DNA from 3 places in the Streptomyces sp. NPDC058001 genome. Region 1 is predicted to be linked to each of the others. Evidence: riboswitches for the same ligand, from Rfam matches in the RefSeq annotation. Region 1 holds a riboswitch; each other region holds the start of a gene.
What was found. A riboswitch is a leader RNA that binds a small molecule or an ion and turns the genes downstream of it on or off. The one in region 1 is predicted to bind cobalamin.

Region 2: another riboswitch for cobalamin. It lies ahead of ACFVT5_RS12125 (ABC transporter substrate-binding protein); the one in region 1 lies ahead of ACFVT5_RS16720 (CbtB-domain containing protein).
Region 3: another riboswitch for cobalamin. It lies ahead of ACFVT5_RS31165 (ribonucleoside-diphosphate reductase subunit alpha); the one in region 1 lies ahead of ACFVT5_RS16720 (CbtB-domain containing protein).

Annotation. Positions count from the first base shown of each region.
Region 1 is NZ_JBHVQT010000006.1:270,640-280,785, reverse strand. It holds gene ACFVT5_RS16750 (RES domain-containing protein) at 1-1,074, opposite strand, end outside; gene ACFVT5_RS16745 (alpha/beta fold hydrolase) at 1,086-2,564, opposite strand; gene ACFVT5_RS16740 (esterase-like activity of phytase family protein) at 2,880-4,040, shown strand; gene ACFVT5_RS16735 (NADPH-dependent F420 reductase) at 4,175-4,849, opposite strand; gene ACFVT5_RS16730 (winged helix-turn-helix transcriptional regulator) at 4,948-5,337, shown strand; gene ACFVT5_RS16725 (amidohydrolase) at 5,511-7,052, shown strand; cobalamin riboswitch at 7,202-7,350, shown strand; gene ACFVT5_RS16720 (CbtB-domain containing protein) at 7,386-7,607, shown strand; gene ACFVT5_RS16715 (CbtA family protein) at 7,630-8,388, shown strand; gene metE (5-methyltetrahydropteroyltriglutamate--homocysteine S-methyltransferase) at 8,485-10,146, opposite strand, start outside.
Region 2 is NZ_JBHVQT010000004.1:518,344-528,489, forward strand. It holds gene ACFVT5_RS12115 (ABC transporter ATP-binding protein) at 1-230, opposite strand, end outside; gene ACFVT5_RS12120 (FecCD family ABC transporter permease) at 227-1,294, opposite strand; gene ACFVT5_RS12125 (ABC transporter substrate-binding protein) at 1,354-2,370, opposite strand; cobalamin riboswitch at 2,627-2,754, opposite strand; gene ACFVT5_RS12130 (APC family permease) at 2,932-5,181, shown strand; gene ACFVT5_RS12135 (GlxA family transcriptional regulator) at 5,632-6,702, shown strand; gene ACFVT5_RS12140 (hypothetical protein) at 6,603-7,172, opposite strand; gene ACFVT5_RS12145 (hypothetical protein) at 7,495-7,659, shown strand; gene ACFVT5_RS12150 (DUF2637 domain-containing protein) at 7,718-8,194, opposite strand; tRNA gene ACFVT5_RS12155 (tRNA-Thr) at 8,368-8,444, opposite strand; gene ACFVT5_RS12160 (ABC transporter ATP-binding protein) at 8,663-9,799, shown strand; gene ACFVT5_RS12165 (hypothetical protein) at 10,011-10,146, shown strand, end outside.
Region 3 is NZ_JBHVQT010000013.1:239,467-249,612, reverse strand. It holds gene cyc1 (epi-isozizaene synthase) at 131-1,207, shown strand; gene ACFVT5_RS31185 (cytochrome P450) at 1,204-2,601, shown strand; gene ACFVT5_RS31180 (helix-turn-helix domain-containing protein) at 2,666-3,637, opposite strand; gene ACFVT5_RS31175 (hypothetical protein) at 3,731-3,895, shown strand; gene ACFVT5_RS31170 (ribonucleotide-diphosphate reductase subunit beta) at 3,907-4,935, opposite strand; gene ACFVT5_RS31165 (ribonucleoside-diphosphate reductase subunit alpha) at 4,935-7,322, opposite strand; cobalamin riboswitch at 7,458-7,627, opposite strand; gene ACFVT5_RS31160 (hypothetical protein) at 7,691-8,488, shown strand; gene ACFVT5_RS31155 (YbdD/YjiX family protein) at 8,517-8,717, opposite strand; gene ACFVT5_RS31150 (carbon starvation CstA family protein) at 8,717-10,146, opposite strand, start outside.

The DNA.
Region 1 (10,146 bases):
AAGACGAAGCATCGCGTCGGGCAGGTCCGCACCGGTATCGACGCAGCCCTCGGGGCCGGTGAACAGTGCGTAGTTGAGGCCGCCGTTCTGCGCGGAACGGAAGACGATGCCCTCCACACGCAAGGGCGACAGCCAGCGGAAATACTCGGTGAGGACCTGAGTGGGGACGTACGCCGTATGTTCCCGCCCGTCCAGCACCACCGGCTGGCTCAAGTCCGCGGCGAAGGACCGGATGAACTCGATCTGCCCGAGAAGTGACCCGCTGTCCCGGGCGGCGACGTTCGGAGCGGCCGGAGCGACGGACAGGTCGATCACAGGTATCGGACGGACCAGTTCGAAGGCTGCCACCGCTGCGTAGGGACGTGGATCGTGCGCCGATATCTCCGCGACCGCAGTCTCCACATCAGCGGAACCGTAGAACATCGACACGCCAGCCGGGCTCATCCTGTTGGCCGTGGCCCGATGCCGGGGAGTGGACCCGATGGTGGCGGCGACATAGTTCGGGGGAGTGGTGTCCCTACGCATCCGACCGCGCCACACCTGGTGGCCGGCCGGAAGCTTACGAACGAGCCCCAACTGGTCGACGACGGCTGACACGCCGTCGAGCATGGGCAGGTGAGACTTCCTGTGCAGGGCGATGTCGGCCAACAGCGTGAACCGTCGCTGATGTGTGACCCGATCGCGAAAGGCGGGCCATGGTTCGAGGGCGACCGTGCCCTGCTCCCCGCGCTGAAGCGGCGTACGCAGTCGCCATGAGGCGGGCCGCGCCCATGCCTGCACGGCGCGGGTCACTTGAGGGTCCAGGGCTCCCCGGCAGACGTCCTCGATCACTGCATCGGTGGGAATGCCGTGCTCGGGAATATCCAGCCGCTCGTACTTGTCAAGGACGGCCGCCATGACATTCCTGGCGAGACGGTCGAAGTCCGCGGCGATGGGCGTGATGGGATCCACCCGATCGCAGAAAGAACAGATTCCTGAGGTCAGTGACAAGCCGAGGTCGCGGCGCAGATCACCGTCGACGACATGGTTCAGGCACACCGGACGCGAGGGGAGAACCCCATCGGATGAGGGCACCGTACAACTCCCTACGTAAGCCGGTCGTACGCTTGCTTCTTCGCCTGCAGTCGGCCGTACAGAAGATCGAAGATCGTCCTGCGGCGGGTCGTGAAATGGATGTTCCAACTCGGGTCGTCGGCCAGCTCGCTCATCATCGATTCCCAGATCAACTCGAAGCTCTCCACCACACTCATCCGTCCGCGCCCCGCTCCGAAGAGTGGGAAGCAGATGGAGGACAACGAGATCCCCAACTCTTCCCTTTCCCGCCTGGCCAAGTCGAACGTGTTGTGCACGGCTCGGGGAATCGCATGAGGGGCGATTCGATAGTTGTTCGTACCGGACACGGGGGTGGCGATGGCCGCGTGATAGATCCTCTGGATGTTTCGCTTCCGCAGCGCGCCGGAAGGTGTCGGTGCCACCGTCCCCTCGGGAATGGGAAGGCCGTAACTGCCGTGGCTGCGAAGCCAGGCAGAGAGGTGCTCACCCGCGACATCCTCCAGGATCTGACCGCTCGCACTCTTCTCGGCAGCGGCCCAGCGAAGGCTGCCCGAGGTCGACGGCTTGAAGAACTGTGAGAGTTGAAGGTATGTGTTCTCCGAAGAGACCACGACGTCGATGTTCCTGAGCTGCTCCACCGGCCCGCCGTGGAGGAAGAACTCGGTCGCGTGCCGTGTCGTGCCGTTGACGGGGAGAGCAATGGGGCCGACGACTTCCAGCTCGGTCAGGACGTCGGTGGCGGAAGGGCCAGGTCGACGGTGGTGGGGAATGTCCGCGCCGGGCTGCGGCTCAGGAGGGAACGGCTCGACCAAGGCCCGCGCCAATTCCCTGCGCACCGCGTGGATGACGCGGCTGTCCGGTCCTTTCGGCTGAATGACGGTGAAGTGATCCCCCGGGAGTACGCCCGTCTCAGGGAAGAAACCGGCGGCGGAGGAGGGTACGACCACATTGTCGCTCTCGCCCGCGTAGGCGACGATGGGGATCGGGCATCGGTCCCGTGAGACATCCAGCGCCCTGACGTTGCCGTCAAGGACTCTGCGCTGAGTTTCCAGCACCGAAGTCTGTAGCGGCTTGAGTTCGCGTTCCTGAGTGTTCCGGGTCATGGGGATCAGCCCTTTGCGGGCCAGCAGGAACAGGTCCGACCCGTTATTGGGGCAAGCGAACATCACCAGTCGACGGACCTTCGCGAGATCTTTTCCTCGGCCCGCCTGCAACATGCGGGAAAGGAATCGCTGGGCAACCAGGCCGCCCTGACTGTGGGTCACGAGAACAATCCGTTCGTGCTCCGTGGTGAGGTCCTCGATGAAGCCGCGCAGACTCTCCGCCACGGTGTCCAGGTCCGGCATACGACGCAGGGGGTTCCAGGTCACCGGGCGTGTCGCGTACTCGAAGAACAGGAAGTCGAACTGGTCGGCCACGGCGGGAACCGCGGATAACTCCTGTTGCAAGGGCGTCCACGTGGCGGGTGACGAAAACAACCCATGCACGAAGACGATCGCGGCCTGACGCAAGTCTCCCCCTACAGTCGTGCCCGGCTTCAGGACATCCGCCCGGCATCATACGGAGACCTGCGGGAGCACCGCGTGCCGTGCCGACCTGATCACCGGCCTGATCACCGGCCTGATCACCGACCCGCCCTCCGTGACGGACCTCGCAGCAACCCTCGCCGTGCAGGCCGAACACGCACTCGACCGCGCCGGAAGGCACCTACCGGGACCGGCACTTCGGCCGACGTGCGAGTGGGCGGCCCTCTCACCCCGGTGCCTGTCCGCGTCACGCGGATGGGTGACTGCGCTCGGTACGGGGGACGGGCCAAGATCGACTACATGAAATCCTCCTTGATCCGACGCGCCTCCGCCGCGGCCCTGGTGCTGACGACCACGATGGCCCCCGCGGTGGCGGCCCAACCGGGCGACACCGCCGCACCCTCCCCGATCGGGGCGCAGGCGCGGTTGCTGGGCGAGAAGATCGTTCCGCACAAACTCTCCTTTCGGAACACGACAGTTGGCGGTCTTTCCGGCATCGACCGGGATCCGTGCACGGGTGAGTACGTCATGATCAGCGACGACCGCTCGGTCCTCCAGCCCGCCCGCTTCTACACCGCCAGGATCAAGGTGGACGGCGGCGGGGTGCACTCCGTCGACTTCACCGGCACCCACCCGTTCCGTCAGCCGGACGGCGCGGTCTACCCACCGGCGAGTGCCGGAGACGGCAAGGCCGTGGACCCGGAAGAGCTGCGGGTCGACCCGCGGAGCTGCCGGTACTGGTGGGCCCAGGAGGGTGACAGGCCGAAGTCGTCGAGCGACCCGGTGATCCAGCCGTCGATCCAGTTCGCCAACCGCGACGGTGCCTACCGTGGCCAGTTGCGGCTGCCGCCCAACTACCAGATCACCATGCACGAGCGGGGTCCGCGGCGGAACAAGTCGATCGAAGCCATCACGTTCGGCGCCGGGAGCCGCGTCCTCACCAGTGCCGTCGAGGGTCCGCTGCTCCAGGACGGACCGGAGCCCGACCTGAAGCACGGTGCCCTGATCCGCGTCACCCAGCAGACCCGGAACGGCGCCGTGCTGGGGCAGTTCGCCTACCCCCTGGAGAAGATCTTCGCCGAGTCCGACCCGTCCAGCCCGTGGCCCCCGGACACCGGCGTGCCCTCGATCCTCGCCTTCCCCGAGGACCCCAGCCGGTACCTCGTACTCGAACGTACCTGGGTGGCGGGCTCGGGCTTCAAGATCCGGATCTACGACGCCACCACGCGCGGCGCGACCGAGGTGCGGAACATGGACTCACTGGTCGGGCAGCGGGTCGTACCGATGCGGAAGAAACTGGTCGCGGACTTCGACGACTTGGGCCTGTCCACGGTCGACAACACCGAGGGCATGACCTGGGGCCCGACCCTGCGCGGCGGCGAACGAACCCTGCTCCTGGTCAGCGACGACAACTTCGCCGATGACGAGGTCACCCAGATCGTCGCACTCGGCATCCGCTGAGAACCAGTAAACGCGACTGGCCACCGATAACGGCAACTGGCCACCGACTGCGGCTCCATGGGGTAGGCGCCAGGTGGCGCGGCCGAGGTCGGTGGTCAGTCGGCGTTCGACGTGGCGGTTTTCGCTGGCCTCGGTCACGCGGAAGTGCTGGGCGAGACGGGCGGTGCGGTCGGTGAAGGGGCTTGCGGGATCGCGGAGTTGGGGTCGAAGCCGTTGAATGCCAGCCCGATGACGAAACCCGCGACCTCCTCAAGCTGACGGACGCGCGCCAGGGACCCCAGGACGGCCGGCGTCCCGCCGACGGCACGGACCAGTTCGCCGACGACCCGTAGCGCCGCCGGATCGTCACCGCACATCGCCACCGTCACCTGCGGCTCGCCACCGCCAGGACGTCTCACCCACTGCTCTGCGGGAAAGAGATGGAACGCCTTGACGACATGCGCGCCCGGAGCGAGTCCGGCGATGCGTCGCGCCATCGACTCATCCTGTCCGGTGAGCAACACACCGACTCCGTGTTCGACGGCATTCGTCGGATCGATCAACGGCGTCCCTGCGAGGGAGCCGTCGGACGCGCCCGCGTCGCGCAGCATGTTTTCGACGCCATGTGATGACACGGCGAGCAGTACCGCGTCGCGTCCCGTGACTGCCTCGCGTGGCGCGGCAGCGCGTACCCCATCGCCCAACCGGTCGGCGAGGTTCCGTGCCTTGGTCTGCGACCGGCCGCCGACCGTCACCTCATGTCCCGCACGAGCCCAGCCTTCGGCCAGAGCCGTCGCCAGCGTTCCCGTTCCCAGAATCCCGACGCGCATCGCCGCTCCCTCTCACACAGTGATCGTTGGACGGCCACGGTAGAGAAGGTGTGACGCACCGATCGGTGTGCTTCGGGGGCGCGATGATGGGTGGCGAGATGACTGATCACGATGCCCACCGTCATGAGTTGGTCGCCGATTGCCGACTGCGCGCGGCCACCGATCTCTTCGCCCACACCTGGGACCCCGTTGTCCTGGTCGCACTGCGCTCGGGACCGCACCGGCGCCGTGAACTACGCGTCGCGATCGGCGGGATCAGCGACAAGGTGCTGACGGACGCATTGCACCGATTGCTCGCCGGCGGTCTGATCAGCCGGCACGCGTACGCCGAGGCGCCGCCTCGGGTCGAGTACGACCTGACCGGTTTGGGGCAGAGCCTGGTCGACGGTCCGATGCGGGCGCTCGGGCGCTGGACGATCGAGCACGGCGACGAACTTCTTGAGGCACAGGAAAGCGCGGCGCCGGACGACGGCCGACGGTACGAGTGACCCGAAGTAAGGGAAGGCTAAGTTTAGTTAAGTGGATGGTCGGTTGCGGGAAGTGTGCTCGGTGTGCCCCTGGTGGGGCGGGTGGGTCGACGTGCGGCACTGACAGGTCCATGATCGTCGTCTCATCCGGCGCGGTCCTGTCGAGACCGCGTGGTGTCGCAGATGGAGGCTTCATGACGGACTTCGCAAGCGCCGCGCTCACGCTCGACCGGGTGCGGCTCGGCGCGGGTGGACCGCTCGCCCGCGTGCGCCTGGCGGACGGCAGGGTCACCCATGTCGTGACGGAGGTGGACGGGACCGGGGGACGGGCGGCATCCGCCGAGGGCGAAAGGGTGCTTGACCTCGAAGGACGCGTACTCCTTCCGGGGTTGTGGGACGCGCATGTGCACATGGCGGAATGGGCGAGTGCCCGGCACCGCCTCGACCTGTCCGGTACCGCCTCCGCGCGGGCGGTGGCCGACCTCGTGCGGGACCACGGCGGCCGGGAGCCCGGCCGCACGGTGCTCTTCGGGTACGGGTTCCGCGACGGGCTGTGGCCCGACGCCCCGCACAAGCGGCTCCTCGACTCGGCCCTGCCCGACCGGCCGACCGTCCTGGTCAGCGCCGACCTGCACGCCGTATGGCTGAACTCCGCCTGCCTCGCCCTGGTCGGCCGCGCCGACCATCCGACCGGTCTGGTCAGGGAACACGAGGCCCACGAGGTCCTGTCCGTCCTTCCCGAGACACCGGCCGATGTGGTCGACGGCTGGGTCGCGGACGCCTGCCGGGCCGCTGCCGCGCGCGGGATCACCGGTGTCATCGACTTCCAGTACGGCGACGCGGTCGGGGACTGGGAGCGTCGCTCGGCCGAGGCCACGCCCGCCGTACGGGTGTCCGCCGCCGTCTATCCGAGCCACCTGGACGCGGCCGTGAAACGTGGACTGCGCACCGGGTCCGAGATCGGCGCGTCCGGGGGCCTGGTACGGGTCGGTCCGCTGAAGCTCTTCACCGACGGCTCGCTCAACACCCGTACCGCGCTGTGCCACGACCTCTATCCGGGCCTTGAGGGCACGGACGGCGCCCACGGCATCGCGCAGACGTCACTGGACGAGTTGGTGCGGCTCATGCGCCGGGCCGCCGCGCACGGCATCGAACCGGCGGTACACGCCATCGGCGACCACGCCAACACCGTGGCACTGGACGCCTTCGACGCGGTGCGCTGCCGGGGCAGGATCGAGCACGCGCAGTTGCTGAGCCCCGAAGACCTGCCGCGCTTCGCGGAGTTGGGCGTCACGGCGGGGGTGCAGCCCCGGCACGCGACCGACGACCGTGATGTGGCGGACCGGCACTGGACCGGGCGCACCGACCGGGCCTTCGCCTATGCCGACCTGCTCGCCGCCGGTGCCCGCCTGGAGTTCGGCTCCGACGCTCCCGTCTCGCCGCTCGACCCCTGGCTCGCCATCGCCTCGGCCGTCAGCCGCACCGACGACGCCCGCCCCGCCTGGCACCCGGAACAGCGCCTGTCCGTACGGGACGCGCTCGTCGCGGCGGCCCGCGGGCGACGGCTCATCAGGGTCGGGGACGCCGCCGATCTGGTGGTCGTGGAGGTGGACCCGCTGTCGGCCGACCTGGACACGCTGCGCGCCATGCCCGTGCACGCCACGATGACGGACGGCCGGTGGACCCATGGCCCGTACCTCCATGGCCCGTACTCGCATGAGCCGGTACTGCCATGAGAGAAAGGTTCCTGACGGTGTATTCGATGGCGCGCGACGGTCGGGGTGGGCCGTCGACCCGCGTCGCGCGGCCCTGGTGGTCCTGAACGTCCAGAACCACGCCAGATGCCGGATCAGTCGGCTGGATCACACCAGGTGGCACGGTCTTGGCCAGGTACCCGCCAGGCGGTACCGTCGGTGCGATATCGACGACGGCAGGACGGAAGCCGGTGAGAATCCGGAACGGTCGCGCCACTGTGTGCCATCCCTTGTGCGAGGGGGGCGAGTCAGACCCGTAGCCGTCGTCCAGTGCACCACCGAGATGGGACGCGAACTCCCAGAGGAGGCCCCGCCATGGCGCAGCATGTCGCCCCGCCGGCCGTCACCACCCCCGCTCTCCCCGCCAAGCTGCCGATCGGCGCGATCGTCCCGTGGGCGGTTTTCTTCGGCATTCTGATGCTGGTCCTGCTCTACTTCGTCGGCGCCGAGCAGGGCGCCACCGCCGTGGTCTCCGGCGAAGACGTCCACGAATGGGTGCACGACGCCCGCCACCTCCTCGGCTTCCCCTGCCACTGACGCAAGGGAAACCGACACCTACATGAACTCCGCAACGGTAAGAAATCTCCTCGTACGCGGCATGCTCGCCGGCCTCACCGCCGGCGTACTCGCCCTGGTCGTCGCCTACTTCCTCGGCGAACCGTACGTCGACAAGGCGATCGGCTTCGAGGAGGCCCACGCCTCAGGGCACGAGCACGAGGTCGAACTCGTCTCCCGCTCCTTGCAGTCCACCGCGGGCCTGGCCACCGGTGTCCTGATCTACGGGATCGCCTTCGGTGGCATCGCCGCCCTCGCCTACTGCTTCGCGCACGGCCGGGTCGGCCACTTCGGTGCGCGGGCCACCGCGCTGTTGCTGTCCGGCTGCGCCCTGCTCGCCGTGTACGTCGTGCCGTTCCTGAAGTACCCGGCCAACCCGCCCGCGGTCGGCAACGGCGACACCATCGGCAAGCGGACCACCCTGTACCTGCTGATGGCGCTGCTCAGCGTCCTGATCGCCGTGGCCGCCACCCTGCTCGGCAAGCGGCTCGCACCGAAGCTGGGCACCTGGTACGCCACGGTCACCGCGGTGGCCGCCTTCGCCCTCGCGATCGGACTCGCGTACGCGTTCCTGCCCGTCATCAACGAGGTTCCCGCCGACTTCCCGGCCACCGTGCTGTGGCGGTTCCGGGTCTCCGCACTGGCCATCCAGATCACCCTGTGGGGCGGATTCGGCCTGGTCTTCGGGGAGTTGGCCGAGCGGCTGCTGAATCCCAAGCCCGCGACAGTCACTGCGGGCCGGACGGTCGCCGCGCCCCACTGACCGAACGCCACCGTACGAGTGAGGACTTGCGGAACCGGGGAGGGAGCCGAAGACCCCTCCCCGGCCGGTCCCGTCGTAAGGACGACGGTCCAGTCGTCAGGACGCGGGGAGTTCCGCGCGGACGGTGCGGGCGGCGGTGACCAGGTTCTCCAGTGCGGCGCGGGTCTCGGGCCATCCACGGGTCTTCAGGCCGCAGTCGGGATTCACCCACAGCCGTTCGGCGGGAATGGCCTTGAGTCCGATCCGCAGCAGTTCGGCCGCCTCCTCCGTACTCGGCACCCGCGGCGAGTGGATGTCGTACACCCCGGGTCCCGCCTCGCGCGGGTAGCCGTGGGCGGCGAGTTCGCGGGCGACCTGCATGTGCGAGCGGGCGGCCTCCAGGCTGATGACATCGGCGTCGAGGTCGTCGATGGCCTGGACGACGTCCCCGAACTCGGCGTAGCACATATGCGTATGGATCTGCGTGGCCGGACGCACGCCACTCGTACTGAGCCGGAACGCCTCGGTGGCCCACGCCAGGTAGGCCGGGCGGTCGGCCGTGCGCAGCGGGAGCGTTTCGCGCAGGGCGGGTTCATCGACCTGGATCACCGAAGTCCCGGCCGTCTCAAGGTCGTTGACTTCGTCGCGTAGCGCGAGGGCGACCTGGCGGGCGGTGTCGCCGAGGGGCTGTTCGTCGCGGACGAAGGACCAGGCGAGCATGGTGACCGGGCCGGTGAGCATGCCCTTGACCGGGCGATCGGTGAGGGACTGGGCGTACGTCGTCCAGCGCACCGTCATCGGCTCGGGCCGCGAGATGTCGCCGGCCAGGATCGGCGGACGGACATAGCGGGTGCCGTAGGACTGCACCCAGCCGTGCTGCGTGGCCAGGTATCCGGTGAGCTGTTCGGCGAAGTACTGGACCATGTCGTTGCGTTCGGCCTCGCCGTGCACCAGGACGTCCAGACCGGTCTTCTCCTGGAAGGAGATCACCTCCTGGATCTCCGCCCTGATGCGCTCCTCGTACCCCGCGGTGTCGATACGTCCGGCCCGCAGGTCGGCGCGGGCGGTGCGCAGTTCGCCGGTCTGCGGGAAGGAGCCGATGGTGGTGGTCGGCAGCAGCGGCAGGCCGAGATGGGCCCGCTGGGCTCCGGCCCGTTCGCCGTACGGCTCGGACCTGTGGGCGTCGGCCTCCGTCACGGCGCCGGCACGGGCCCGTACCGCCGGGTCACGCGTGATCGGCGAGCCCGCCCGGGAGGCCAGGTCCGCGCGGTTCGCGGCGAGTTCGGCGGCGATCGTGTCGGTGCCCTGCGCGAGACCCTTGGCCAGGGTGACGATCTCGGCCGACTTTTGGCGGGCGAAGGCGAGCCAGCGCAGGATCTGCGGCTCGATGTCCCGCTCCAGTGCCGAGTCGAGCGGCACATGCAGCAGGGAGCAGGAGGCCGACACGTCGACCCGGTCGGCGAGGCCGAGCAGGGTGCCGAGTGTGGACAGGGACTTCTCCAGGTCGTTCACCCAGACGTTGCGGCCGTTGACCACGCCCGCGACCAGGCGCTTGTCGGGGAGTCCGCCCACGGCGGCCAGGGCGTCCAGGTTGGCGGCGGCCTCGGTGAAGTCCAGGGCGAGACCGTCGACCGGAGCCTTGGCCAGCACCGGCAGCGCGTCGCCGAGCCGGTCGAAGTACGAGGCGACCAGGAGCTTCGGCCGGTCAGTGAGACCGCCCAGCTCCCGGTAGGCGCGTGTGGCGGCGTTCAACTCGGCCGGGGTGCGGTCCTGGACGAG
Region 2 (10,146 bases), on a different contig from region 1:
GGCGTCCGCCAGACATCGGCGCCGTCCACGAGGACCCGCCCGTACGTGGGGCGCAGCGCGCGGTACACCGTCCGCAGGAGGGTGGATTTGCCGGCGCCGTTCGGACCGACCAGACCGACCACCTCGCCCGGAGCCACCGCCAAGGACACCTCGTGGACGAGGGGCCGGCCGTCGACGACCACCGAGACGGCGTCGATGTCCAGCGTGCCGGGTTCGAGTGAGTCCGTCATACCGACCTCCCGCGCATCAGCCAGAGGAAGAACGGGCCGCCGACCAGCGCCGTGAGAATGCCTACGGGAATCTCCTCGGGCCTCATCAGCGTGCGCGCGGCCAGATCGGCGGCGATCAGGAACGCGGCGCCCAGCAGTGCGGCGGCCGGCAGCGCACGGCGATGGTCGGCGCCCACCAGGAGCCGTACGACATGCGGCATGATCAGGCCGACGAAACCGATCTGGCCGCTGACCGCGACGATCGTGCCGATCATCAGCGCGACCAGCGTGAACAGCGCGGCCCGGAAGCGGTGCACGTCCAGGCCCAGCGCCGTGGCCGCCTCCTCCCCCGCGAGCAGCAGATTCAACGGGCGGCAGACACCCAGCAGTACGGCGGTGCCGAGCAGCACCGCGCCCGCCGGAATCCACACCATCGTCCAGGTGGTGCCGGCCACCCCGCCGAGCATCCAGCGGAGCGCCGACTGCGTCTTGTGCGGATCGTTCGAGGTGACGATGAGGAAGCTGGCCACCGCCGACAGCACCTCGGCCATGGCCACGCCCGCCAACACAAGCCGTACGGTGGTCATCCGGCCGCCGGAACGGGCGAGGAAGTACACCGCGATCAGCGCCGCCAGCGCACCGCAGAAGGCGGCGATCGGCAGCGAGAACGCACCGAACAGCGTCAGGTTGAAGACCAGGACGAGAACCGCGCCGACGCTCGCGCCGGAGGACACGCCAAGCAGCATCGGGTCGGCGAGCGGATTGCGGACCAGCGCCTGCAACGCCATACCGGCCACCGAAAGACCCGCCCCGACCACCGCGCAGAGCAGCACGCGGGGCAGCCGGACATCCGTGACGATGGTCTCGCGCGCCGCCGACCAGGTCGGTTCGACCAGACCGGGATGGACCTGGTGGAGCAGGATGCCCCAGACGTCCCCCGCCGGAATGCCGATCGAACCGGCCGCGATACCGAAGGTCGCCGCGACCAGCACGAGGGCACCGAGCCCGGCCAGGACCAGGGGGTAGGGAATCCGACGACGGCGGTACGTGGGTGCCGAAGCCGGTACGGGTATGGGTACCGGCACCTCGGTCGTCCCGGCCGCCCCGGTCGTCTCCCCCACTCCGGTCGTCTCGCTCGCTCCGGTCACCGGAAGCGTTCCGGATGGAGTTGCCGGGCCAGCGACTCCACCGCCGCGGGTACCCGTACGCCCAGCACGGTGGACGACAGGGGCAGCACCGCGAACCGCTCGTTCTTGATCGCGGGCACATCCCGCAACGCCGGGTTGGTGAGCAGGAACTTCTTCTTCTGCTCGACGGTCTGGTCACCGTAGTCATAGATGAGGATGACGTCCGGCGCCCGATCGGCCACCTGCTCGAACGACACATCACCGAACGCCTTGTCGACGTCGGCGAAGAGGTTCGTCGCGCCGGCCCGCTCGATCATGGCGTTGCCGATGCCCGTACCGCCCGCGGTGAAGGCGGTCTTGTCGCCGCTGTCGTACACGAAGAGCTTGACCGGATCCACGCCGTCGAGGCGGCCGTCGACTCCGTCCAGCGTGGTGTGCAGCGCCTTCACCTGCCGCTCGGCCCGCTCCGGGACGCCGAAAACCTTGGCGACATCCCGGATCTCCTTGTCCACCATGGACATCGTCACGGCCCCGGACGCACAACTCTCCCCATTCAGCCGGGTGTTGATCCCCGCCTTGGTGAACGTGTCCCGGCTGCGCCCCTCCTTCTCGTCGAAGGTGGACGCGAAACCGCCGTACACGAAGTCGGGTTCGGCGGCGAGCAGCGCCTCGTAGGACGGGTACTCCTTGGCGAGCACCTTGATCTTGTCGTACGCGGGTCGGTACGCGGGGAGGACCGCGTCGTCGAGATAGCCCGTACCGATCACCGACTTCTCCAGACCGAGGGCGAGCATCACCTCGGTCGCGTGCTGGTTCAGCGAGACCGCGCGCCGGGGCGGTCGCTCGTACGTCGTCTTCACACCGCAGTTGGAGACGGTGACCGGGAAGCCCTTCACGGCCGGTCCCTCCGCGTCGCCGGATTTCTCCCCGGCGCTTCCGCCGCAGCCGGATGCCAGCAGGACCGAGGCCAGGAGCAGGGGGAGCGGCAGGCGCAGGCGCCGGGGCAGGGAGAGCGAGCGTATGCCCGTCGTCATGGGACGGTTCCTCTCAGGGCGGAGGGGGGTTCCGGCGGTCATCGCGCGTCCCTGGACGAAGGGCGGGCCACACGGCACGGGCACAAGCAGGGGCACTGGCACGGGCACGGGCACCAATGGCCCCGGCGGTTTCGCGGCGATCGGTTTCGCGGCGATCGGTCTGTCGGCGGTCCCGTCCCCGGGTTGCCTAGCAGGCATGCCGAACCACCCTCCTCCAGGGAAATCCGCCCTGGGTTCATCGAGGTGGCGACCGCGTGAGTCTCCTGGCTCTCGGGTCGAGGCTCGTCCCGGCCTTCCCACCCGTTTCCGGGCAGTGGCCTCGTATGGGACTCGCTCGCCGATCACAGTGGCGGGACCGCGCCGGATTCACACCGGCTTCCTCGTCCGCCGTCGCCTTGTCGCCGAGCATCATCGCACCCGGCGCACACGCCCCGTCATCCGGCCATGGCTCCCGGCTCCCGGCTCCCGGCTCCCGGCTCCCGGCTCCCGGCTCCCGGCTCCCGGTCCGGCCTACGGCATGTCAGGACGCCCGCGTGACCTTGATCGACCACACTGCCGCTCGTGACCGAAACATCCGGAGGTCGGGACGCGGCGTCGGCGGGGCCGCCCGGACCCGCCGCGCGACTGCTGGAACTGGACGAGGAACAGCAACGCGCCCTGCGCCAGGTGGGCCGCGAGTGGGGTGAGGTGTCCGCGCCGCCCGAGACATGGCGTCGCGCGCTGCCCGTGGACCCCGACCTGGGGAAGTTCCCGCCGCGGGCGCAGCTCCAACCCGCCCGGTTCGGACGTCTGGTGGCCCTGACGCCCTTGGGGGCGCGTATGCCGGGCGAGCAGATCGACGAGGAGGAGGAGCCGCCCGCCGGGCGGCTGGGGCGCGCCGGGGCGTGGAGCCGGCGGATCCTCCTCGGTACACCGCTGAAGAGTTCCGCCCTGGTGTCCGAGCGGATGCGCAAGCTCGTCGCGCTGCCCGTGCTGTCCGCCGACGCGCTGTCGTCGGTCGCGTACGGTCCCGAGGCGATGCTCGCGGTCCTCGTGCTCGCGGGCACGGCGGGGCTCGCGTACTCGTTCCCGATCTCCGCCGCGATCGTGTTCCTGATGCTGGCGGTCGGCCTGTCGTACCGGCAGACGATCCGCGCGTACCCGCACGGCGGTGGCTCGTACATCGTGGCCGGCGACAATCTGGGCCCGGTGGCCGGTCTGGTCGCCGCGGCGGGTCTGATGACCGACTACGTGCTGACCGTCGCGGTGTCGATCGCCTCGGGCGTGGCGGCCATCACCTCGGCGATTCCCTCGCTGGCCTCGGACACGGTGCTCATCGGCGTCGTCGTGATCGTCGTTCTGCTCGCGGGCAATCTGCGCGGTATCCGGCAGGCGGGCGCGCTGTTCGCCGCGCCGACGTACGCGTTCATCGTCGCGATGTTCGCGCTCATCGTGGCCGGGCTCGTCGACTCGGCGGGGACTGACTTCCGGCCGCAGCCGACCCCGGCGGTCACAGCCACCGAGGGCGCGACGCTGTTCCTGATCATGCGGGCCTTCTCGTCCGGCGCCACCGCGATGACCGGTATCGAGGCGATCTCCAACGCGGTACCGGCGTTCAAGCCCGTCGAGTGGCGGCAGGCCCGTACGACGCTGACCTGGATGGTCGGGCTGCTCATCGCGATGTTCGCCGGGATCATCGTCGTCATCCATCTCACCGGTGTGGTGCCCAGCGGCAAGGAGACGATCCTCTCCCAACTGGCGCACCTCAGCTTCGGATCCGGCTGGATGTACGTCTTCGTGCAGGCGGCCACCGCGGCCGTGCTGCTCCTCGCCGCGAACACGGCGTACAACGACTTCCCGCGCGTACTGTCCCTCCTGGCGCGGGACGACTACGCGCCCCGGACCTTCATGCGCCTGGGCGACCGCCTCGCCTACAGCAACGGCATCATCGTCCTGTCGCTGGCCGCCGCCCTGGTCTTCGTGGCGTTCAACGGGCAGACGGGGGCGCTGATCCCGCTGTACGCGGTCGGCGTCTTCCTCGCCTTCACGCTCTCGCAGGCCGGGATGGTCGTGCACTGGTGGCGGCTGCGGGACCGGCACTGGCGCAAGAGCATGTGCTTCAACGCGGTGGGGGGTCTCCTGTCGGCCGTGGTGTTCATCACCGCGGGTATCAGCAAGTTCACCTCGGGCGCGTGGGTGGCGATCGTCGCCGTCGGCCTCTTCCTGCTGGTGACGCTGCGGATCCGCCACCATTACGCGACGGTCCGGGAGGCGTTGCGGCTGCGCCCGCACACGGTGGAACTGCCGGCACCCGGCGCGGAGGGCCCGCCTTGCGTACCGGTGCGCCATGACGAGCCTCCGGAGGGAACCGAGAAGGGCGGGGACAAGGGAGACAAGGGGGACAACGGTGAGAACGAGGAGTCGCCCGAGGAGATCCGGAACCTGTCGGTCGTCGCCCTCGCGACCCTCGACCTGGCGGGCATGCGCGCCCTCGCCTACGCGGCGTCACTCCGGCAACCGGTACTCGCCCTCCACATCAGCCTCACGCCCGAGGAGGCCGAACGGGTGCGCGCGTACTGGACGTTGTGGGGCGACCACCTCCCCCTGGAGATCGTGGTCTCCCCCTACCGGGCGACCGTCGCCCCCCTCGTCCACTACATCGAGGCCCTGCACCGCCAGCACCCCGACCTCACCCTCACGGTGATCCTCCCGGAACTCGTCACCCGCCACCGCCGCCACCAACTCCTCCACAGCCGCACCGCCACCCGCCTGCGCCGGTCCCTGCGCCCGGTCCCGAAAATCGTGATCACGACGGTGCCGTTCCATGTGTAGGCGTTCGGTGAGTAGGCGTGCGTAGCTGATGGGTGATCCCATCCCCGTCGCTACTAGCTGTGGACTCTTCGCATACCGGGGAAGGCGGCGTGATGATCAATGAGCGGATACGGGCGGCCGGGCTTGAACGGGGATGGCTGACCCAGGGGAAAGGCGCCGCGGAAGTAAGCCGCGCCGGCCGCGCAGCCCCGGGTGACGGTCGTTTCGAGGTCTCCGAGCGCACGTACCGCGGGTGGGAGTCCGCAATCCCGGGGTGGCCACGGCAGGACTGCGTAGCGGCGCTGCGGACGGCATTCGGCACCGGGCCTGAACTTCTGGGCTTTACAGTCACGGCAGCTGTAGTTCGTGATCTTACGGTTCGGTGATCATCCGACCGCGGTGGTCAACCAGCCGCAGCAACATCTCCCGACTCCGTGGTCGCGGCTTGGTCGGTCGCAGTACGGTCATCGCATGGACGAGCACACAGCCGTGGTCGTCGTCGGCTATCCCGGCGCAGAGCTGCTCGACATCGCCTGCCTGACCACGGCGTTCGACTATGCGAACCGAGCTGGAGCCACGCCGGCCTATCGGGTGCGTGTGGTGACACCGGCAGGTCGGCCGATCGGCTGCCAGTCCGGACTGACACTGCAGGCGCAAGGCGCCCTTGAGCGGCTTCGCGGACCGGTGGACACGGTCGTCGTGTCGGGCGGTGAGGGGCACGAGGCGGCCGCTGCGAACAGCGGACTGGTCGCGCATGTCCGCCGGCTGGCGCATGTGGCCCGACGTGTCGCGTCGGTGTGCACGGGCGCCTCGGTACTCGCCGCGGCCGGACTGCTCGACGGTCGTCGCGCCACCACGCACTGGCTGTTCGCCGACCTGCTTGCCGCCAGCTATCCCGCGGTCCGCGTGGACCCGGCGCCCATTTACATCCGCGACGGCCGCGTGACAACGGCGGCCGGGGTCAGCAGCGCGCTGGACCTGGCGTTGGCGTTCATCGAGGAGGACCACGGCGGGGAGCTGGCCCGCCAAGTGGCACGTGGCCTGGTCACATACCTCCAACGACCGGGAAACCAGGCACAGATGAGTATGTTTGTCGCCGCTCCGGCCCCAGCCAACGACCTGATACGCGAGGTGGCGGCGATGATACGCAACGCGCCGGACGCCGACCTGCGGATCACCGCGCTCGCCACCCGCGTCGGCGTGAGCGAACGCCACCTCACCCGTCTCTTCCTCGCCCACACGGGGCAGACCCCGGCCCGCTATGTGCGTCTCGCGCGGACCGAAGCCGCCGCGCGTCTCCTCGCGTCGAGCCGGCTGTCCCTGGCTCGGATCGCCGCCCGCTGCGGCTTCACGTCCGCCGAGACGCTGCGCCAGGCTTTCGTGGCCCGGTACGGCGTCACGCCCTCGCACTATCGGGCCTCCCAGGTGAGCAAGCCGGTCGGTCAGGCCACCGCCACCACAACGGCGCCAAACCCCAACGGCACGTCCAGCAGCATGCAGAACTCGGCCAACGACTTGGGCACCACCTCATTGCGCAGGTAGTGGAGCAGATCCCATGCGGCGTGCGCCACCAGCACCAGCCCGGCCAGCGCCAGTCCGAGCCGTGGCGCAAGGAAGAGCGCGGCCACCGCTAGGCAGCCGTACCCGAGCAGGGCGACGGTCTGCGCGGTGAGAGCAGGGCGGGACACGCGTGTGACCAGGCCGACGACAACGAGCGTCAGGGCCGCGATCCCGACACCGCCCCACCACACCAGGCCGGCCAGTTCGCTGACGACGACCACTGCAGAGCCGCCGGCGACTCCGGCCCAGGCCATCCACGGCCGGTTCAACGCCGCCGCGCCGAGGTAGCAGAGCGTGGCCACGCACAGCACGATCGCCACCGATTCCCGCTGAACGCCGGTGGCGAGCTGGAAGACAGCGGCCGCCAGCCCGAGCGCACTCGGCCAGCGGTACAGGACAGCGTGTCGGCCGCGTGCTTCAGCAGTCGCGGCCACGGGTTTCGCAGTTGTCATGCCGACGACCGTGCCCGCCACGCGGCCGCCGCGTCGAGTCCACACCGATCAGCGGTCCGGAATCCTGGGAAAGCTGTCAGCCAGACCCGTACGCGGCGTCCAGCCGCACGGACACAGCAGTTGCGGTTCTTGATCACGCTGGTCTCGTCACGTCGTCGCGGCGGAGGCGACGTTGTTCCAGTGGCGGTGTGCGTCGGTCGCCCGGTGCTGGTGTTGGCGTCGCCACGCGGACCAGTGCGGCAACTCGTGGCCCCGTCGCTCCACCCCAACGACAGCGCGACAGCTGTCTTGGAACCCCTGGGGGGAGGTCTCCCTCGCCGACATGCAGCTCGGCACGACCTTGTCCAGCCTGATCGGACGGATCACCGACGACACCCCCGATATCCTCGGTATCTCAGGGACGTTCGGTCAGCACGACCTCATGGTCGAACTGCTCGACGCCGCGTACGCGCTCGCATGCGTAGGCCGCACGGACACTCTGGTCTGACTCCGCACCCCTTCACGGAACGCCTCGCGCCGCCCGCTCAGGACGCTGGTGGCGGACATCAACTGCACGGTGCCACCCCGCGTAGCTGCCCGGACGGGGTACTCCCGGTGGCGAGGGGACAACGGGCATGGAAGGGCCATGGCCGTTCCTCGAATGGCAGACCACGGCGTTGAAGGCGTGGCGGAGAGGTCATCGCAACTAGCTCCGGGAGGGCTGGATTCGACCTGTCCGTCGCCAGCGAGCAAGGACCGCGCCCGTAGTTATTGGTGCCCGCCGCCCGGTCGAGTTCCGCACCCGTCGGCGTACCTCCCTCGGCCCGCCGCCGCTGGATGCCCAGCAAGAACGCCATCCAGACCATGCTCCGCGTCCGGCGGCCGGTCTGATGGGCGGGCTTCAGCAGGCCGACCGTCGCGAGCAGCAGCAGACCGTCGACGGACAGCGGCCACAGCGTGGCGCTGGTGCCGTCGGCCCCGCCCTGAAAGGCGAAGGCTCGCTGATGGATGTAGGAGGCGTACGCGGCCACAGACGCGACCACCAGGGCACAGCCTCGCCGCACCCATTGCTCAAGACCAACAGCCCGAAAAACGCCCACATCGGACTTTCTGGGCGCGGTCACTGTGGATCACCGCCCCTGCGGCGGGGCTTCGGCAGCCGAACCGTCGCCGAAACCACCAGCTCACGGGCCTGCCCACGAGTTGTCCACGCAGTTGGAGCCCCCTGTCGGATTCGAACCGACGACCTTCGCTTTACAAGAGCGGCGCTCTGACCAGCTGAGCTAAGGAGGCGTTGCCCGAGCAGTGTACCCAGAGCCGGGAGCGGTCCCGACGGGAATTACGTCGAAGTTCACAGGGTCCCGGCTACTGACAGATCGGGTGAACGCCAGGTAGCGTCCAGAGTCGGTCCACCCAGGTGGACTACACCACTGCGGAACACCCCGCGGTGGCTCACCTTCTTTACTCGGATCGTCCGGCACGTTCCTGCCGGTGAAGGGGGCTTCACAGCCATGGCAACTGTCTCGTTCGACAAGGCGACCCGGATCTACCCGGGCTCCGAAAAGCCCGCCGTCGACGGCCTGGAAATCGAGATCGAGGACGGCGAGTTCCTCGTCCTGGTCGGCCCGTCCGGTTGCGGCAAGTCGACCTCGCTCCGCATGCTGGCCGGCCTGGAGGACGTCAACGCCGGCGCCATCCGCATCGGTGAGCGCGACGTCACGCACCTCCCGCCGAAGGACCGGGACATCGCGATGGTGTTCCAGAACTACGCGCTGTACCCGCACATGACCGTCGCCGACAACATGGGCTTCGCCCTGAAGATCGCCGGCGTCAACAAGGCCGAGATCCGCCAGAAGGTCGAGGACGCCGCGAAGATCCTCGACCTCACCGAGTACCTCGGCCGCAAGCCGAAGGCGCTCTCCGGCGGTCAGCGCCAGCGCGTCGCGATGGGCCGCGCGATCGTCCGTGAGCCGCAGGTGTTCCTCATGGACGAGCCGCTGTCGAACCTCGACGCCAAGCTCCGTGTCTCGACCCGTACGCAGATCGCGTCGCTCCAGCGCCGCCTCGGCGTCACCACCGTGTACGTCACCCACGACCAGGTCGAGGCCCTGACCATGGGCGACCGGGTCGCCGTACTCAAGGACGGGCTGCTCCAGCAGGTCGAGTCGCCGCGCAACATGTACGACAAGCCCGCCAACCTCTTCGTCGCCGGCTTCATCGGCTCCCCCGCGATGAACCTGGTCGAGGTCCCGATCACCGACGGCGGCGTGAAGTTCGGCAACTCGGTCGTGCCGGTCAACCGCGAGGCCCTCGCCGCCGCGGCCGACAAGGGTGACACCACCGTCACGGTCGGCATCCGCCCCGAGCACTTCGACGTGGTCGAGCACAACGGCGCCGCCGCCAAGGCCCTCACCAAGGAGGCCGACGACGCCCCGGCCGGCCTCGCCGTCCGCGTGAACGTCGTCGAGGAACTCGGCGCCGACGGCTACGTCTACGGCACCGCCGAGGTGAACGGCGAGCAGAAGGACCTCGTCGTCCGCGTCGGCGGCCGTGAGGTCCCGGACAAGGGTGTCGAGCTGCACGTCGTGCCGCGGCCCGGTGAGACCCATGTGTTCTCGACGTCGACGGGCGAGCGCCTCTCCGACTGAGCCCCGCAGAAACACGTAACTCAGGGCCACGCAGCCCTCAGGAGCCCCGCGCACACCGCGCGGGGCTCCCTTGCGTTGTCGACAAATACCCCGGCACAGGGGACATTTCGAGTACCGTGCGTCAACACCCGCGAAGAAAAGGACGCGTTGCCGTCCCTCTACCGAGTGACTAAATGTCGCCAAATCATCACTGGCCGCTACGCTCACACGCGTGACGCCTTCGCACTCCTACAAGACGCAGCCTCGGCGCGGCCCCGCCCGCCGTATCGGCCGCTCCCTCGCCTTCGTCCTGCCCGTCGTTCTGGTGCTCTCGGGCACCCTCGCGGTCACCAGTGTCAACTGGTCGG
Region 3 (10,146 bases), on a different contig from region 1:
GAATGGAGCAAATCTGTTCCCTGAACGGTCAGTTGTAGTGCTGAATGGAAAGCGCGGGGATACGCAACGGCGCGCGCCCGGCACAGCGGAAGGGGTGTCCGCGCATCAGGCAGCTGAGAGGGGTTTGTTCGTGCCTGCTTTCCCACACGGCACCACACCGACACAGACTGCGGTCCCACCGGCGCTCTCGCTTCCGGTGATCGAGGGTGCATTTCCTCGTCAACTGCATCCGTATTGGCCCAAACTTCAGGAGAACACCAGGGACTGGCTACTCGAAAAACGTTTGATGCCGCCCGACAAGGTCGCGCGGTACGCGGACAACCTGCGGTACACGGATCTGATGGCCGGGTACTACATGGAAGCACCGGACGACGTCCTCCAGGCCATCGCCGACTACAGTGCGTGGTTCTTCGTCTGGGACGACCGGCACGACCGTGACGTCGTGCACGGCCGGCCCGAGGCGTGGCGGGAGCTGTGTGTGCTGCTGCACGCGGCACTGGAGTCACCCCGGCGCCATCTGCACCACGAAGATCCCCTGGTCGCGGGCTTCGCGGACAGCATGGTGCGGTTGTACTCGTTCCTGGGCGAGAGCTGGAACGCCCGTTTCGCACGGCACTTCCACGATGTGATCGAGGCGTACGACCAGGAGTTCAGGAACCGGACGACCGGACGGGTGCCCGCGGTCAAGGAGTATCTGGAGCTGCGCAGGTTGACCTTCGCGCACTGGATATGGCTCGACCTCCTTGAGCCGACCGCGCGGTACGAAATACCGGAGAGTGTCCGCGAACATTCCGCGTACCGGCGGGCCGCACTCGCCTGCCAGGATTTCGCGGCCTGGTACAACGACCTCTGTTCGCTGCCCAAAGAACTCGCGGGCGACGAATACCACAACCTCGGAATCAGTCTCATTCAGCACGAGGGAATGACACTGGAAGAGGCAGTCGTCGAAGTGCACCACAGGGTGACAGGCTGCATTTCCGAATTCTTGGCGGCGGAAGAGGAAGTGAGCCTTTTCGCGGACGAGTTGGCGGACGGCACCCAGCGCGGCGACGCCCTGGCGGCAGCCGTGCGGCTGAACGTCTCGAATATGCGGAACTGGTTCAGTTCCGTGTACTGGTTCCACCACGAGTCCGGTCGGTACCGGGTCGACAGCTGGGACGACCGGTCCACACCGCCCTACATCAGCGATCAGGCAGGTGAGGAATGAGCGTCGAATCCACCCTCTCCACCACGGCGGGCCCCGACCGGGAACCGCCACCGCCGCCCTACGCCCGGGGCGGCGCACCGCTGCTCGGGCACGCCTGGAATCTGGCGCGCGACCCGCTGGCCTTCGTGGCCGGGCTGCGCGACAGCGGCGATCTGGTCCGGATCAAGCTGGGCCCCAAAACGGCGTACGCGGTGTGCGATCCGGATCTTGTCGCGACGCTCCTCAAGAGTCCCGACTTCGCGGTCGGCGGCGCCCTGTGGGACACCATGGAAATCCTTCTGGGCAAGGGCGTGGCGACCAGTAACGGGTCGCTGCACCGGCGCCAGCGCCGGATGATCCAGCCCGCCTTCCGGCCGGACCGCATCGCCGACCACGCGGCCGTCATGGAGGAGGAGGCACAGGCCATGGCGGGCCGCTGGGGCGCCGGCGACACCGTCGACATCGCCGACGAGGTGTTCCGCACGGCGGTACGGATCGTGGCGCGGTCGCTGCTCCAGGTCGACTCGATCGACGAGCGCGCGGACCGGCTCAGCAGCTCGCTGCACGAGGTGTTCGGCGGGCTGTACCGGCGGATGATCCTTTCCGTCGGGCCGTTCTACAAACTGCCGCTTCCTGCCAATCGGCGTTTTGCGCACGCATTGGCCGATCTGCACCGGCTTGTCGACGAGATCATCGCCGAACGGCGCGCTTCGGGCGCCGATCCCGGGGATCTGCTGTCGGCATTGCTCGCGGCAAAGGACGAGAATGGTGAAACGCTCAACGAGCAAGAGGTTCATGACCAAGCGGTCTCGCTCCTCGTGGCCGGTGCGGAAAACGTCGCCTCGACCCTCACGTGGACCTTCCACTTGCTCAGCGAGCACCCCGAAGAGGAAAACCGGCTCTGCGCGGAGGTGGCGGCCGTCGTCGGTGACGGACCGGTCACTTTCGGCTCACTGCCGAAGCTGACGCACACGCGCAATGTCATCACCGAGGCGATGCGGATACGGCCCGGTGTATGGATTCTGACGCGCCGCGCGATGGCCGATACCGAACTGGGCGGGTATCGCATTCCGGCCGGGGCGGACATCGTCTACAGCCCCTATGCGATGCAGCGGGATCCACGTTCATTCGTGCGGCATCTGGACTTCGATCCGGACCGCTGGATGCCCGAACGGGCAGGTGACGTGGGGCAGTCGGCGATGATGCCGTTCAGCGTCGGTAACCGCAAGTGTCCCGGTGACCACTTCAGTCTCGCGGAGATGGCGATCATCCTGACGACGGTGACGCGGCGCTGGCGGCTGCGGGTACTGCCGGAAACCGACTCGACCCCTCGGATAGGCATCACGCTTCAGCCAAAGAGGCTGCGGCTCCGGGCAGAGGCTCGGGCAGAGGTCCCGGGGGCCGGTCCGGCCTGAGCCCGTCGCTGATTCCGCCGGACCCTCGCCGCAGTGGTTGGGTCCGGTGGAATGGGTGACGGGCTCAGTGGGCGGTCAGAGCGCTCGGACCCCGGAACGTGCGGCGGTACGCGTGCGGGGTCGTGTTCAGTACCCGGAGAAAGTGGTGACGCAACGTCGCGGCGTTGCCGAATCCCGAGCGGCCGGCGATCGAGTCCACCGTGTCGTCGGTGCCCTCCAGCAACTCCTGTGCCAGCAGCACCCGTTGGCGCAGCAGCCAGCGGTACGGCGTCGTCCCGGTCTCCTGCTGGAATCGCCGCGCGAACGTCCGTGGCGCCATGTGGGCCCGCTCCGCCAGCTCCTCCACCGTGACCGCCCGGTCGAGATGCCGCCCCATCCAGGCCAGGACCTCGCCGACGGTGTCGCACGGCCCGTCCGGCACCGGACGCTCGATGTACTGGGCCTGCCCGCCGTCCCGGTGCGGCGGCACCACCATCCGCCGGGCGAGCGCGTTGGCCACCTCGGACCCGTGCTCCTGCCGGATGATGTGCAGGCACGAGTCGATCCCGGCGGCCGACCCCGCCGAGGTGATGACGGTGCCCTCGTCCACGTACAGCACATCGCGTTCCACCCGGGCGCGCGGATGCCGTACGGCGAGTTCGTCCGCGTGCCGCCAGTGCACGGCGCAGCGCCGGCCGTCGAGGAGTCCGGCGGCGCCGAGTACGAAGACGCCGGAGCACACCGACATCACCCGCGCGCCCCGCTCGGTCGCCCGGCGCAGCGCGTCGAGCAGCTCCGGGGGATACGTACGGGCGGTGTCCGTACCCGCCGGGGTGACCGCGATCAGGTCGGCCGTCTCCAGGCGTTCGAGGCCGTGCGGCACATGCAGGCTGAACCCGGCGTGCGTCGACAGGACCGGGCCCTCGGCCGACGCCACCGCGAAGTCGTACACCGGCAGTCCCTGGTCACTGCGGTCGAGGCCGAACACCTCGCACACCACGCCGAGTTCGAAGGGATGCACCCCGTCGAGCAGGACCGCGACCACGTTTTTCAGCATGCCGGACAGTCTGCCGCAGCGGTGGCAGTAAATCGAGGGTGTATGACAATTCTGCCACTGCCGGTGGGGTCGGGATCGCGGCACAGTAGCGGCATGAACGCACTCCTGGACTACCTGACCGTCGGCGCCGTCTTCCTCCTCCTGCTCGCGCCCTCCGCCTACGGCTTCCTGCACGAACGCCGGATCGACCGCCAGCTCCGAGGGGCGGAACGGTCCGGCACCGAAGCACCGGACCGCTCCCTCCACCTGGCCGCGTAACCTCCGGCGGCCTAGAACTCGTCGTCGAACGACACCGAGCCCTCCACCGCCACCTGGTACGCGGACGGGCGTCGCTCGAAGAAGTTCGTCAGCTCCTGGACACCCTGGAGTTCCATGAACGAGAACGGGTTCTGCGAGCCGTACACCGGGGCGAACCCGAGCCGCTGCAACCGCTGGTCGGCGACGCACTCCAGGTACTGCCGCATCGACTCGGTGTTCATGCCCGGCAGTCCCTCGCCGCACAGGTCGCGGCCGAACTGCAACTCGGCCTCGACCGCCTCCTTGAGCATCGCGGTGACCTGCTCCTGGAGCCGGTCGTCGAAGAGGTCCGGCTCCTCCTTGCGTACGGTGTCGACCACCTCGAACGCGAACGACATGTGCATCGTCTCGTCACGGAACACCCAGTTGGTGCCCGTCGCCAGACCGTGCAGCAGCCCGCGCGAGCGGAACCAGTAGACGTACGCGAAGGCCCCGTAGAAGAACAGGCCCTCGATGCAGGCCGCGAAGCAGATCAGGTTGAGCAGGAACCGGCGCCGGTCGGAGCGGGACTCCAGCTGGTCCAGCTTCTCGACCGAGTCCATCCACTTGAAGCAGAACTCGGCCTTCTCACGGATCGACGGGATGTTCTCGACCGCCGCGAAGGCCGCCGTCCGGTCGTCCGGGTCGGGCAGATAGGTGTCCAGGAGCGTCAGATAGAACTGGACGTGCACGGCCTCCTCGAACAACTGCCGGCTCAGGTACAGCCGCGCCTCGGGGGAGTTGATGTGCTTGTACAGCGTGAGCACCAGGTTGTTCGCCACGATCGAGTCGCCCGTCGCGAAGAAGGCGACCAGGCGTCCGATCATGTGCTGCTCACCGGGCGACAGCTTCGCGAGGTCGGCGACGTCCGAGTGGAGGTCGACCTCCTCGACGGTCCAGGTGTTCTTGATCGCGTCCCGGTAGCGCTCGTAGAAGTCCGGGTACCGCATGGGCCGGAGCGTCAGCTCGAACCCCGGGTCCAGCAGGTTCTTCTCGGCGGCGGGTTCAGAAGCGGTGGTCATTACTGGCATGCCTCGCAGGACTCGGGGTTCTCCAGGGAGCAGGCGACCGCGTCCGCGTCGGGCGCCGGCTGCTGTACGGGGATGGGGGCGGTGGCCTGGGCGGCGCGGGCGATCCGGGTCGCCGGGCGCGACCGCAGGTAGTACGTCGTCTTCAGCCCCCGCTGCCACGCGTACGCGTACATCGAGCTGAGCTTCCCGATGGTCGGCGTCTGAAGGAACAGGTTCAGGGACTGCGACTGGTCGAGGAACGGGGTGCGGTCCGCCGCCATGTCGATGAGGCCGCGCTGCGGGATCTCCCACGCCGTGCGGTACAGCTCCCTGACGTCGGCGGGGATCCACGCGAAGCCCTGGACCGAGCCGCTGGCGTCGCGCAGCGCCTCACGGGTGCGCGCGTCCCACACCCCGAGCCGCTTCAGGTCCTCCACCAGATAGGCGTTGACCTGGAGGAACTCCCCGCTCAGCGTCTCGCGCTTGAAGAGGTTGGAGACCTGCGGCTCAATGCACTCGTACACCCCGGCGATGGACGCGATGGTCGCGGTCGGCGCGATGGCGAGGAGCAGTGAATTACGCATCCCGGTCGTGGCGATACGTTCCCGCAGGGCCGTCCAGCGCTCGGGCCAGGTCAGTTCGGCACCGTAGTGGTCGGGGTGCAGCACCCCGCGCGCGGTGCGTGTCTTCTCCCAGGCAGGGAGGGGGCCGCTCCGCTCGGCGAGGTCCGCCGACGCCTCGTACGCGGCGAGCATGATCCGCTCGGCGATCCGGGTGGACAGGGCGCGGGCGGCGGCCGAGTCGAAGGGCAGCCGCAGGCGGAAGAAGACGTCCTGGAGGCCCATCGCGCCGAGGCCCACCGGGCGCCACTTGGCGTTGGAACGGCCGGCCTGCTCGGTCGGGTAGTAGTTGATGTCCACGACCCGGTCCAGGAAGGTCACGGCGGTCCGTACCGCGTCGTCCAGGCGCTCCCAGTCGATGCCGTCGCCGGAGCCCGGCGTGACGAACGCGCCCAGGTTGACCGAGCCGAGGTTGCAGACGGCCGTCTCGCCGTCGTCGGTGACCTCAAGGATCTCCGTGCACAGATTCGAGGAGTGCACGGTGTGGCCGGGCTCGGCGGTCTGGTTCGCGGTGCGGTTGGCGGCGTCCTTGAAGGTCATCCAGCCGTTGCCGGTCTGCGCGAGGGTGCGCATCATCCGGCCGTACAGGTCCCGCGCGGGGATCGTCTTCCTCGCCAGGCCCGCGGCTTCGGCGGCTTTGTACGCGGTGTCGAACGCGTCGCCCCACAGGTCGACCAGTTCGGGCACGTCGGCCGGCGAGAACAGCGACCAGGGGGCGTCGGCGGCGACCCGGCGCATGAACTCGTCGGGGATCCAGTGCGCGAGGTTGAGATTGTGGGTGCGCCGGGCGTCCTCGCCGGTGTTGTCCCGCAGTTCGAGGAACTCCTCGATGTCGGAGTGCCAGGTCTCCAGGTAGACCGCCGCCGCGCCCTTGCGCCGGCCGCCCTGGTTCACGGCGGCCACGGAGGCGTCGAGGGTTTTCAGGAACGGGACGATGCCGTTGGAGTGGCCGTTGGTGCCGCGGATCAGCGAACCCCGGGCGCGCACCCGGGAGTAGGAGAGGCCGATACCGCCCGCGTGCTTCGACAGGCGGGCCACCTGGTGGTAGCGGTCGTAGATGGAGTCCAGCTCGTCCAGGGGGGAGTCCAGGAGATAGCAGGACGACATCTGCGGGTGGCGGGTACCGGAGTTGAAGAGCGTGGGGGAGGAGGGAAGGTAGTCGAGGCGGCTCATCAGACCGTAGAGCGCGGCGACCTCGTCCACCGCGCGGGCGCTGTCGTCCTCGGCGAGTCCGGACGCGACGCGCAGCATGAAGTGCTGCGGGGTCTCGACCACCTTCCGGGTGATCGGGTGCCGCAGCAGATAGCGGCTGTGCAGGGTGCGCAGCCCGAAGTAGCCGAAGCGGTCGTCCGCGTGGACGTCGATCAGCGCGTCGAGACGCTTCGCGTGCAGGGTGACGAACGCGGCCGTGCGGTCCGCGATCAGGCCCTCGCGGTGACCGGTCGCGACCGAGTCCGAGAAGGAGCGCACGCCCTGCGACGCGGCTTCCTCGGCGATGCCGATGGTGAGCAGCCGGGCGGCGAGCCGGGAGTAGACCGGGTCCTCGGAGATGAGACCGGCGGCCGACTCGGTCGCCAGCTCCCGCAGTTCGGCACGGTCCGCGCGGGCGGAGCGTCCCCGGAGCGCGGCGGCGGCGACGCGTCCCGGGTCGGCGCCGGGAAGGTCGGCCGTCAGGGCGGTCAGGGTGCGCAGCAGCGCGGCACCGGGACCGTCGTCCGCCGGAACAGTCGCATTCACCGGAACGGTCACTGAGGCCGGATCGGCTGGCGCGATGGTCACGTGAAGCTCTCCCTCGCTCGGCTCTGGGCCTCGGACGGGGGAGCGGGGCACGCGGACGTGGCCGCGTGCGGCGGCGCGCCGCGTCCACCGACCCATTCCTCGGGGCCCGGACGTCATGTCGGTACCCGGACCGGTCGGACCGGGTACGCCGTCGGCAGGTCATCGGACTCACGGGTGCGCGAATGCGGACCAGTACACCGTTGCGGGACAGTTCCGGACTTGCACCGGATTCCCCTGCGGCGACAGCGAGCATGAGCATACATCTTGTGCCGGGTCCGGGAAGCACCCCCACATGTTGTGTCGGATAGAGTCCCGGAGGCCAGGAACTGACGGCGTGGGGAGGGCCTGTGGGGGCACGGAGACGGCCCGTGGCGGCCCTTGTGGCGGCGCTCGCACTGTCCATGACGGCGGCGGCCTGCGGGGGCGGCGAGCGGCCCGTGGGAGGCGCCGGGGCGGCACGGACGACGCCCGGCGCGGCTGCCGGCACCGCCCCCGGAGCGGACGCTTCCGCCGACCCGGAACGCGTCTTCACGGACACGGAGTTGGCCGGCGCGCTCGTCCCGCGAGCGGAGTTCGCCCGGGGCCTGAAGGCGTACGACGACGGCCCCCGCGAGGGCTGGTTCGACGCGAACCCCGCATACCGGCCCGGCGTCTGGTCGGAGTGCGCCCAGCAGCACCCCGGGCCCCGGATCACCGCGTACCGCGAGGAGTTGCCGGAGTACCGGGGGAGCAGCGCGCGTGACGCGGCCGTCGCCTGGGCGCGGCCCGAGGACGCGGGGGAGCCGGGTGCGGCGCCCGATGCGCTGGTGATCCAGCGGCTGATCTCGATGCCCGTGCGGGACGCCGGACGCTATCTGCGGCTCCAGTACGACCTGTACGCGTACTGCGCGGCGTACGACGCCGACTCGAACGGGGCCGCCACGCCCGTGCGGCACGAGGTGCGGCGGCTGGGCGGACTGGGCGACGAGGCGATCCTGGTCCGCGAGGAGACCCTGGGCACCGACGGCACCGGGCCCCGGTACACGGTGTGGGCCCGGGTCGGCACGGTGCTGCTCGGCGTCGGCGAGGCCACCGGCGAGGAGAAGGCGAAGCGCTGGGCGGCCCTGGTGGCGCGGCGCGTCGCACAGCGCTTGTACGACATGCCCGCGCCACCGGGTACCGGGTGACGACTTCCCACGCGCCGCCGGGGTGCGGTCAGCAGCAGCGGAACCCCTGTCGGGGGTCCGCCTCCTGACGGTCCGTCCGCTCCCGTTCGAAGGTTCGCCGGGACGGCGCGGGCGCGTCCGGATGGTCTTTCCGTACGTGTGCGACATACCGGTCGTACGCTGACTCGTCCGTCAACTCCCGTACGTACCACCGCATCCAGCGCAGTACCCGCACTCCGCGCACCAGCATCACGGCACCCGCTCCGCTTCCGCCGCCAGCTCCAACTTCTCCTGGGGAGTGGCGAACAGGCCGTCCGGGGCGACCAGCTTGGACTCGACGTACGGTGTCTCGCTGAGCCGGCTCGCCTCAGGGTTACGGATGTGCCGGACGCAGACCCATGCCGCGTCGGCGATCACGATCACGATGAGCAGCGCGAGGGCGGCCGTGAGGACGCCGTCCACGGTGGAGTTGGTGACCACCGTGTGCATGTCGTCCATGGTCTTGGCGGGCGGCAGGACCTTGCCCGCGTCGATGCCGTCCTGGTAGTTCGCGCGCTGCTGGAAGAAGCCCACCCGCGGATCGCTGGAGAACACCTTCTGCCAGCTCGCGGTGAGCGTCACCGTCGCGTCCCAGATCAGCGGAACCCCGGTCACCCAGGCCCACTTGAGCCGACCGGACTTCACCAGGAGGGTCGTGCAGACGGCGAGCGCGACGGCCGCGAGGAGCTGGTTGGCGATACCGAAGACCGGGAAGAGCTGGTTGATCCCGCCCAGCGGCTCGTGCACGCCGACCCAGAGGAAGTAGCCCCACAGCGCCACCACGATCGCGCTGGTCAGGACGAGCCCCGGCTTCCAGCTTATGTTGCGGAACGGCTTGTACACATTGCCGAGCATGTCCTGGAGCATGAAGCGGCCCACGCGCGTACCGGCGTCCAGGGCGGTCAGGATGAAGAGCGCCTCGAACATGATCGCGAAGTGGTACCAGAACGCCCGCAGTCCGTCCCCGGTCACCTTCGAGAAGATCTCCGAGACGCCGACCGCGAGCGTCGGGGCACCGCCGGTGCGGGACAGCAGCGACTCTTCCTCGACGGCCTTGGCGGCGGCGGCCAGGTCCTCCGGCGAGATCGTGTAGCCGAACCCGGCGACCGCCTGCGACGCGGACTGCACCGAGTCGCCGATGACCCCGGCCGGCGCGTTCATCGCGAAGTACAGCCCGGGGTCGATGATGCAGGCCGCGATCAGGGCCATCACGGCCACCGATGACTCCATCAGCATCGACCCGTATCCGATCATCCGGATCTGGGACTCCTTCTGGATCATCTTCGGTGTGGTGCCCGAGGAGATCAGCGCGTGGAAGCCCGACAGGGCGCCGCAGGCGATGGTGATGAAGACGAACGGGAACAGCGAGCCCGCGAAGACCGGGCCGTCACCGCGCGAGGCGAACTCCGTGACCGCGTCCATCTTCAGCGTCGGCAGCGAGAAGACCACACCGAGCGCGAGCAGCGCGATCGTGCCGATCTTCATGAAGGTGGAGAGGTAGTCGCGCGGCGCCAGCAGCATCCACACGGGCAGTACCGAGGCGACGAACCCGTACACCACCAGGCAGATCACCAGCGTGGACGGGGCCAGTGTGAACGCCTCGGCCCAGGACGACTCGGCGACCCAGCGGCCCGCGACGA